Linked DNA regions of Piscinibacter sp. HJYY11. The protein of the gene in region 3 interacts with the protein of the main gene of each other region in a pairwise test. Links are inferred from orthologs where the notes say so. Each region holds a gene or a part of one and is shown on either strand. Other genes may lie near its edges.

What was found.
Region 1: the proteins of glnL (region 3) and glnK interact in binary tests that used the Escherichia coli proteins (3 or more experiments, as listed by UniProt). The link is inferred for Piscinibacter sp. HJYY11 from one-to-one orthologs.
Region 2: the proteins of glnL (region 3) and JI745_RS03910 interact in binary tests that used the Escherichia coli proteins (3 or more experiments, as listed by UniProt). The link is inferred for Piscinibacter sp. HJYY11 from one-to-one orthologs.

Annotation. Positions count from the first base shown.
Region 1 is NZ_JAERQZ010000001.1:3,637,685-3,640,819, reverse strand. The notes cover bases 37-3,019. They hold glnK (P-II family nitrogen regulator), read left to right. Parts: upstream 37-1,350; coding sequence 1,351-1,689; downstream 1,690-3,019. Other genes in these bases: JI745_RS16915 (ammonium transporter), read left to right, coding at 1,719-3,019; JI745_RS16925 (TorF family putative porin), read left to right, coding at 560-1,324. Outside these bases: more of JI745_RS16915, read left to right, coding at 3,020-3,135. UniProt on the Escherichia coli protein: Involved in the regulation of nitrogen metabolism. Regulates the activity of its targets by protein-protein interaction in response to the nitrogen status of the cell.
Region 2 is NZ_JAERQZ010000001.1:864,580-867,499, reverse strand. Bases 11-2,778 are described here. They hold JI745_RS03910 (P-II family nitrogen regulator), read left to right. Parts: upstream 11-1,109; coding sequence 1,110-1,448; downstream 1,449-2,778. Other genes in these bases: JI745_RS03895 (RDD family protein), read right to left, coding at 2,492-2,778; JI745_RS03900 (diacylglycerol kinase), read right to left, coding at 2,082-2,459; JI745_RS03905 (TIGR00730 family Rossman fold protein), read right to left, coding at 1,501-2,085; JI745_RS03915 (NAD+ synthase), read left to right, coding at 11-1,074. Outside these bases: more of JI745_RS03915, read left to right, coding at 1-10; more of JI745_RS03895, read right to left, coding at 2,779-2,920. UniProt on the Escherichia coli protein: P-II indirectly controls the transcription of the glutamine synthetase gene (glnA). P-II prevents NR-II-catalyzed conversion of NR-I to NR-I-phosphate, the transcriptional activator of GlnA. When P-II is uridylylated to P-II-UMP, these events are reversed.
Region 3 is NZ_JAERQZ010000002.1:129,449-132,594, reverse strand. What follows is about bases 153-3,146. They hold glnL (nitrogen regulation protein NR(II)), read right to left. Parts: upstream 2,206-3,146; coding sequence 1,099-2,205; downstream 153-1,098. Other genes in these bases: glnA (type I glutamate--ammonia ligase), read right to left, coding at 2,896-3,146; JI745_RS24365 (hypothetical protein), read right to left, coding at 2,202-2,735; ntrC (nitrogen regulation protein NR(I)), read right to left, coding at 153-1,060. Outside these bases: more of ntrC, read right to left, coding at 1-152.

The DNA.
Region 1 (3,135 bases), on a different replicon or contig from region 3:
TCGACCTGGCCGCTGGCGGCCAGGATGCCGAGCGCAATGGGAAGGTCGAAGCGGCCAGTTTCCTTCGGCAGGTCGGCGGGGGCTAGATTGACGGTGATGCGCTTGTTGAACGGAAACTCGAGTCCGCTGTTCTGCAGCGCGGCGCGCACCCGCTCCCGCGCCTCCTTCACTTCGGTGTCCGCGAGGCCCACCAAGGTGAAGCTCGGCAGCCCGTTGGCCAGATGGACCTCGACCGTGACCTCGGGCGCCGCCAGTCCGTCGAGCGCGCGGCTGTGAATCACCGCCAGTGACATGCATTTCTCCCTGCGTGGCGGCTGCGCCGCCTTGTTTTGATGCGGACGCATTGTCCGCAGGCACCAAGCGCCGGCCATCCCGCAAAGGTCGGATCTGCACCGCCATCGTGCCAAACCGACCCGCAGAACCGCTTTTGGCACCGAACTGGAGCGAAACAGAGAGGGCCAATCCGCTTTTGGGGCGAGACGCCCCAAAACGACCATGGCACAAAAGCTGCAAACCGTGGCTCCGCCCCCAAACCCACTCTGAACGCGGAGAACACTACATGCTCAAAAAGTCGTTGCTGGTTCTGGCCACCCTGGGCTCGGCTCTGCCTGCCGTTTCCTTTGCCCAAGACGCCAGCCCGCTCAGCTTCAACCTCGGCGCGGTCACCGACTACCGCTACCGCGGCATCTCCCAGACGCGTTTCGAGCCGGCCCTGCAGTTCGGCGCCGACCTGGCGCTGCCCGCCGGCTTCTACATCGGCACCTGGGGCTCGACCATCAAGTGGATCCGCGACTCGGGCGGTGACTCCACCGTCGAGATCGACGTCTACGCCGGCTGGAAGAAGGAAGTGGTGTCGGGCCTGACGCTCGACGTCGGCGTGCTGCAGTACATCTACCCGGACGCCGAGACCCCGGCCTGGAGCAGCGTCTACGACGATCCCAACACCACCGAGGTGTATGGCGCCGTCACCTACGGCCCGGCCACGCTGAAGTACTCGCACTCGACGAGCAACCTCTTCGGCAACCGCGACAGCAAGGGCAGCGGCTACCTCGACCTCAGCGCCACCTTCAGCCTGCCCGAGGGCTTCAGCCTGACCCCGCACGTCGGCTACCAGAAGGTCAAGGGCTACACCAGCACGCTCTCGTACACCGACTACTCGCTGACGCTCAGCAAGGACATCTCGGGCACCGTGGTGAGCCTCTCCTTCGTCGGCACCAACACCAAGACCGTCCCGGCCAACATCAACGGCCATGCCTACTACGACCCGAGTGGCGCCAACCTCGGCAAGGACGGCGTGTTCTTCGGCATCAAGCGAACCTTCTAACCCACCCGTAACCACTGGAGAGAACCATGAAGATGGTGACTGCCATCGTCAAGCCCTTCAAGCTTGACGAAGTGCGTGAAGCCCTCAGCGCCATCGGCGTGCAAGGCATCACGGTGACCGAAGTCAAGGGCTTCGGCCGTCAGAAAGGCCACACCGAGCTGTACCGCGGCGCGGAGTACGTGGTGGACTTTCTGCCCAAGGTGAAGATCGAGGCGGCCGTCGACGACGCGCTGATCGACCGCGTGATCGAAGCCATCGAGAACGCTGCACGCACCGGCAAGATCGGCGACGGGAAGATCTTTGTCTCGCCGCTGGAGCAAGTGGTGCGCATCCGCACCGGCGAGACGGGCAAGGACGCCCTCTGACGCACAAGACGAACGAGAGACAACCCACCATGAAGAAACTCATTGCAACCCTCGCCCTGGGCCTCGCGGTCCTGGGCTTCAGCGGGGCCGTGATGGCCCAGGCGGCTTCGGCCCCTGAGGCGGCTGCCTCGGCGGCAGCCGTCGCTGCACCTGCTGCGGCTTCGGCCGCCGAAGCCGCTTCGGCACCCGCCGCGGCGGCCCCCGTCGCCAACAAGGGCGACGTGGCCTGGATGATCGTCGCCACCCTGCTCGTCATCATGATGACGGTGCCCGGCCTCGCGCTGTTCTACGGCGGCCTGGTGCGCAGCAAGAACATGCTGTCGGTGCTGATGCAGGTGCTCGTCACCTTCTCGCTGATCGTCGTGCTGTGGTGCATCTACGGCTACAGCCTGGCGTTCACCGAAGGCAACGCGTACATCGGCGGCTTCGACCGGCTGTTCATGAAGGGGCTGTTCGACTCGAGCGCCGGCACCTTCGCGATGGCGGCCACCTTCAGCAAGGGCGTCTACATCCCCGAGCTGCTGTTCGCGGCCTTCCAGGCCACCTTCGCCGGCATCACCTGCTGCCTGATCATCGGCGCCTTCGCCGAGCGCATCAAGTTCAGCGCCGTGCTGCTGTTCATGGTGCTCTGGTTCACCTTCAGCTACGCACCGATCGCCCACATGGTCTGGTTCTGGATGGGCCCGGACGCCTACGCCAGCAAGGAAGTGGCTGACGCGATGACCGCCAAGGCCGGCCTGATCTGGCAGTGGGGCGCGCTCGACTTCGCCGGCGGCACCGTGGTGCACATCAACGCCGCCGTCGCCGGTCTGGTGGGTGCCTTCATGATCGGCAAGCGCGTGGGCTACGGCAAGGAAGCCTTCACCCCGCACTCGCTGACGCTGACCATGGTCGGTGCCTCGCTGCTGTGGGTGGGCTGGTTCGGCTTCAACGCCGGCTCCGCGCTCGAAGCAGGCAACAGCGCCGTGCTGGCCTTCATGAACACCTTCTCGGCCACGGCCGCGGCGGTGCTCGCCTGGTCGATCGGTGAAGCGCTGATGCGCGGCAAGGCCTCGATGCTGGGTGCCGCTTCCGGCGCCGTGGCTGGCCTGGTGGCCATCACCCCGGCTGCCGGCAACGTCGGCCTGATGGGCGCGATCGTGATCGGCTTCGTCGCCGGCTTCGCCTGCCTGTGGGGCGTCAACGGCCTGAAGAAGCTGCTCGGCGCGGATGACTCGCTCGACGTGTTCGGCGTGCACGGTGTCGGCGGCATCGTCGGCGCCATCCTGACCGGCGTGTTCAACACGCAGGCCCTGGGTGGCCCCGGCCTGGTCGGCGACTGGGTCACGGCCTCGGTCATCTCCAACCCGATCGGCACCCAGGTCTGGATCCAGCTGAAGGCTGTGCTCCTGACCATCGTGTGGTCGGGCGTGGTCTCGGTGATCGCCTTCAAGATCGTCGACCTGG
Region 2 (2,920 bases), on a different replicon or contig from region 3:
AAGGTGGCCGAGCGCGAAGAGCGCATGCGGCTGTGCGCACGAGACACTGGCATGCCGGTGCTCTATGCGCACCTGAGCGGCGGGCAGGACGAGGTCGTCTTCGATGGCGCGTCCTTTGCCCTCGATGCGACGGGGCAGGTTGGTGCACGGGCGCCGTTCTTCGAGGAGTCGCTGCTGGTGGTCGAGGTGAGTGCGAGCGAGGTGCGCGGCGCCGTCGCGCCGGTGCCCGAGATCGAGGCACAGGCCTGGGGCGCGCTCGTGACCGGCGTGCGCGACTACATCGGCAAGAACGGCTTCCCCGGGGTGCTGCTGGGCTTGAGCGGTGGCATCGACTCGGCGCTGGTGCTGGCGGTGGCCGTCGATGCGCTCGGCCCCGACAAGGTGCGCACGGTCATGATGCCGTCGCCCTACACGGCCGATATCTCCTGGATCGACGCGCGTGACATGGCCGAACGCCTGGGCGTGCGCTATGACGAGATCTCGATCGTGCCGATGTTCGAAAGCTTCCGGCAAAGCCTGGCCGCTGAATTTGCCGGCCTGAAGGAAGACACGACCGAAGAGAACATCCAGGCCCGCATCCGCGGCATCCTGCTGATGGCCCTGTCCAACAAGTTCGGCTCCATCGTGCTGACCACCGGCAACAAGAGCGAGATGGCGACCGGCTACTGCACGCTGTACGGCGACATGGCCGGCGGCTTCGCGGTGATCAAGGACGTGGCCAAGACCCTCGTGTACCGCCTTGCTGCCTGGCGCAACGCGCAGGGGCGCGAGATCATTCCAAAGCGAATCATCACGCGCCCGCCCTCGGCCGAGCTGCGCCCTGACCAGAAGGACCAGGACAGCCTGCCTCCCTACGAGGTGCTCGACGCCATCCTGCAGCGCTACATGGAAGAGGACCAGAGCATCGACGAGATCGTCGCGGCGGGCTTTTCTCCGGCCGACGTGGAGCGCGTCACTCGCCTCATCAAGATCAACGAGTACAAGCGCCGCCAGGCGCCGGTGGGCATCCGCATTACCCATCGAGCTTTTGGTAGGGATTGGCGCTATCCCATCACGTCGAAGTTCCGCGCTTAAACTACGTCCATCCTTTTGTTGCCTCGGAGTCCTCCATGAAACAGATCACCGCGATCGTGAAGCCCTTCAAGCTCGAAGAAGTGCGTGAAGCCCTCGCCGAGGTCGGCGTGACCGGTCTCACCGTGACCGAGGTCAAGGGCTTCGGCCGCCAGAAGGGCCACACCGAGCTGTACCGCGGCGCGGAATACGTCGTCGACTTCCTGCCCAAGGTGAAGGTCGAGGTGGTGGTGAAAGACGGCGATGTTGATCGATGCATCGAAGCCATCGTGAAGGCCGCCAAGACCGGCAAGATCGGTGACGGCAAGATCTTCGTCACCGCAGTGGAGCAGGTGGTGCGCATCCGCACCGGCGAGACGGACGAAGCCGCGGTCTGAACGCACTGGCTCCCCGCCGGAAAGAAGCCCGCTGCGAGCGGGCTTTTTCTTTTCAGATCTTTCGGTAGTCGTCGGGAGCCGTGGCCATCTTCGCATCGCGCGCCAGGCGCTCCAGCAGGTCGACGGCGTCGGCGGACGATTGCAGCAGCGGGCGTTGTGCCGCCGGTACGAACCCTTGGGCGACGCTCTGGTCGAGAAAAGCGAGCAACTGGTCGTAGTAGCCCTCGACATTGAGCAGGCCGACCGGCTTGTCGTGGTAGCCAAGCTGGCGCCAGGTCCACACCTCGAACAACTCCTCGAAGGTGCCGATGCCGCCGGGCAGGGCCAGAAAGGCATCGGCCCGTTCGGCCATCATCTGCTTGCGCTGGTGCATGGTGTCGACCACGTGCAGCTCGTGCAGGCCGGTGTGGCCGTGTTCGCGGTCCATCAGCGATTTCGGGATGACACCGACCACGCGGCCGCCGGCTGCCAGCACCGCGTTGGCGACGGCGCCCATGAGCCCGGCGTTGCCTCCGCCGTAGACAAGTTGCCATCCGCGTTCGCCGATCAGCGTGCCGACGTGGCGCGCTGCCGCCTCATAGCCGGGCTGGTGCCCGACCTTGGAGCCGCAGTAGACGCAGAGCGAGAAGGTGCTCACGGGAACTGGTGCCACAGGGCAGCTGCCCAGACGCTGCCGCACAGCACGAGCGAGAGGAACACGGCGGCGCTGGCCAGGTCCTTGGCGCGCTTGGAAAGGTCATGCCACTCGAACGACACGCGGTCGACGACGGCCTCGATGCCCGAATTCAAGAGCTCCACGATCATCACCAGCAGCACGCTGCCGGCCAGCAAGGCCACCTCGACCCAGCCGCGGCCGACCCAGAACGAGGCCGGGATCAGCACGAGGGCGAGCCACGTCTCCTGGCGGAAGGCGCTCTCCCCGCGGTAGGCCATCTTGAGGCCATCGAACGAATAACCCGTGGCGCGGATGATCCGGTCCAGGCCGGTGCGCCCCTTGAAGGAATTGCTCATGGGCGACGATTGTGCCCGGCAAGTTTGACGGTCTATGTCGTGGCGGGGCGCCGGGGGTCCGGCGTGGTGACGAGGCGTGTGCCGCACAGCGCGTCGTGCCAGAACTGGCGCTGCGGATGGAGCCGAGAGAGCAACGCGTAGACGACGATGCCGATGCCGACAGCCGTGAGCTCGGTGGTTGCAGACCAGTGGTTCAGTTTGGCCAGGAGATAGGCCGGTGCGATCCAGAGCGCGCAGGCAGCAAAGCGCAGGGCCGCGCGCGTGACGGTCAACGGGGCACCTGTCGCGGTGACGACCTTGATGCGCCAGGTCTGCATCGGCAAGGTCTGGCCGCGGCGCGTCCAGAACCACACGAAATAGAGGCCCCAGACGGCCACGCCGACGATCTGCATGATCACGTGGTACGAGGTGGCCGTGGCCGCGCCGGTGATCTTCAGGACGAGGGTGCCGACGAAACCCGA
Region 3 (3,146 bases):
GCACGTTGCCGGGGAAGTCGAACTGCATCAGCCGGTTCAGCGCTGCATCGGTGATGCGCTTGGCCTCGATGCCAAGCTCCTTCGCGCTCTTCTGCAGGAAGAAGCGCGCGAGGGCCGGCACGTCTTCGCGCCGCTCGCGCAGCGCAGGCAGGCGAAGGCGGATCACGTTGAGGCGGTGGAACAGGTCTTCGCGGAAGGCGCCGAGCTTCACCCGTTCTTCGAGGTTCTGGTGGGTGGCAGCGATCACGCGCACGTTGGCCTTGAGCGGGTTGTGGCCACCCACGCGGTAGAACTGGCCGTCGCTCAGCACGCGCAACAAACGCGTCTGGAGGTCGAACGGCATGTCGCCGATTTCATCGAGGAAGAGCGTGCCCCCGTCGGCCTGCTCGAAGCGGCCGCGGCGCGTGGTCTGGGCGCCGGTGAAGGCACCGCGCTCGTGGCCGAAGAGTTCGCTCTCGAGCAGGTCCTTCGGAATGGCCGCGGTGTTGATCGCGACGAACGGGCCGCTCGCGCGCGGGCTGTGCTTGTGCAGCGCGTGGGCCACGAGCTCCTTGCCCGAGCCCGACTCGCCGGTGATGAGCACGGTGACGACGCTCTGGCTCAGGCGGCCGATGGCGCGGAAGACGTCCTGCATCGCCGGCGCCTGGCCCAGCATCTCGGGCATCGCGGCCATGCGCTCGTCACGCACTTCCTCGCGCATGCTCTCGTCGACCGCGCGGCGGATGAGCTCCACCGCCTTGGGCACGTCGAAGGGCTTGGGCAGGTATTCGAAGGCACCGCCCTGGAAGGCGCTCACGGCGCTGTCGAGGTCGGAGTAGGCCGTCATGATGATGACGGGCAGGCCGGGCGCTCGCTCCTTGACCTTGGTGAGCAGCTCGATGCCCGAGCCGCCCGGCATGCGGATGTCGGACACCAGCACCTGGGGCTGGTCTTCCTCGAGTGCGGCGAGCACGTCGCGCGGGTTGGTGAAGCTGCGCACCGCGAGTTCTTCGCGCGCCAGCGCCTTCTCCAACACGAATCGGATGGATTGGTCGTCGTCAACGATCCAGATGGGTTTCATGCCCTGCCTGTTCTGGTGGCCGCTGACGAGGCGTGAAGCTACGGCAGCGGTATCACGATCTTGAAAATGGTCTGACCCGGCTCACTCGCACATTCGATCACGCCTTGATGCTGCTGCACGAAGGTTTGTGCGAGTGTGAGCCCCAGACCCGACCCGCCATCGCGTCCTGATACCAAGGGGTAGAAGATGCGATCCCGGATCGACTCGGGGATGCCCGGGCCGTTGTCCTCGATATGCAAGTCCAGTGCCAGTCGATAGCGCTGCTTGCCGAGAGTGACCTGCCGTGCGATGCGGGTGCTCAAGGTGATGCTGGCGTCGCCCTGGGCGATGCGCTCGGTGAGCGCCTGGGCGGCGTTGTGGGCGATGTTGAGCACGGCCTGGATCAGCTGCTCGCGGTCGCCGCGGAATTCGGGGATGGAGGTGTCGTAGTCGCGGCGGACCGTGAGCCCGCGGGGGAATTCGGCCAGGATCAGCGCCCTCACCCGCTCGCACACCTCGTGGATGTTGACGTCGCTCACCACGTGGGGCTTGCGGTGCGGAGCCAGCAGCCGGTCGACCAGCGCCTGCAGGCGGTCGGCCTCCTGGATGATGACCTGGGTGTATTCGGTGAGCGCGCGCGACTCGACTTCCATCTCGAGCAGCTGCGCCGCGCCACGGATGCCGCCGAGCGGGTTCTTGATCTCGTGCGCCAGGTTGCGGATCAGCTCTTTATTGGCGGCCGCCTGGCCCAGGGCGCGCTCCTCGCGGTCCTGGCGCGTCTGCTGCTCGATCTCGACCAGTTCCACCAGCACCTGGTCGCCCCGGTCCATCTGGTTGACGATCACGTGCACCGGCAGGGGTTCGCTGTGCAGCGAGGCCGGCCGGCGCAGCAGCGCCTCGAAGCGGCTGGTGGCGAAATCGTTGCGGGCCACGGCGTCGACGGTGTCGCGCACGATCTGTGCGTCGACGAACCAGTCGAAAAGCGAGCCCCGCAGCACGCTGCGCCGTGACAGGCCCAGCACGTGCTCGAAGGCGGCGTTTGCAAAGAGGCAACTGCCCTCGCGGTGCACCACCGCGACCATCGTGGCGAGGTGGTCGAAGGCCTCGTAGGCCCGGGTCTGCGCCGGGGTCAACGCCGGCTGGGTGGTCGTGGACGCGGCGCTCACTGCAGCTTCGGCGAAGCGTCGGAGGGCGGAGGCTGCTTCCCGAGCTCGCGGCGCAGGGCCGCGACGTCGTTTTCCTTGCGGGCGATGGCGGCCTTCATCTCGGCCACGCGGTCCAGGTACTTCTGGTAGTTGCGCTCATCGCCACGGCGCTCGGGCTCGCCGTTGTTGAAGTCCTTGCGCAAGCTGGCAAGCTGCTCCTCTTCGCGCTTGAGTTCGGCTTCGAGGATGCGGCGGGCATCGGAATCGCGGTTGCGCTGCTCGGCGGAGTCGACCTTTTCGCGGCTGGCCGCCGGCGGCACCGGCGCACCGGCGGTCGGCCGCGGCTTGGGCGACTGGATGACAGTGATGGGGGCGCCCTCGAGCGTGCGGCAGCCCTTGTCGCGGGCCTCCTTGGCAGAGAGCGCGTCGGTGTACAGCGGCGGGTTGCCCGGGCAGCGGTAGACGGGCTTGTCGCCCTGGGCCCACGCGGGCGACGCCGCCGCCAGGGCCGTCAACAGGGAAAAAGAGAACCGGGAGCGCGCTGATGTCATGTGTCACCTCTGCCCTGTAACGCCAGCGCCCGTGCGCAGGGTGACAGGACAAGCCTTGCGATTGTGTCCGATTGCCGTCTCCCGATGCACCAAAAGAACGAGGGCAAAAGAAAAGGGACGGCGGCTGCCGTCCCTTTCGAGCCATCGGAACCGGGGAGGTTCAGAGGCTGTAGTACATGTCGAACTCGACCGGGTGCGTGGCCATGCGGAAGCGGGTCACTTCCTGCATCTTCAGCTCGATGTAAGCGTCGATGTAGGCATCGGTGAACACGCCACCCTTGGTCAGGAACGCGCGGTCCTTGTCGAGGTACTCGAGGGCCTGGTCCAGGCTGTGGCAGACGGTCGGCACCTTCGCGTCTTCCTCCGGCGGCAGGTGGTAGAGGTCCTTCGTGGCGGCTTCGCCCGGGTGGA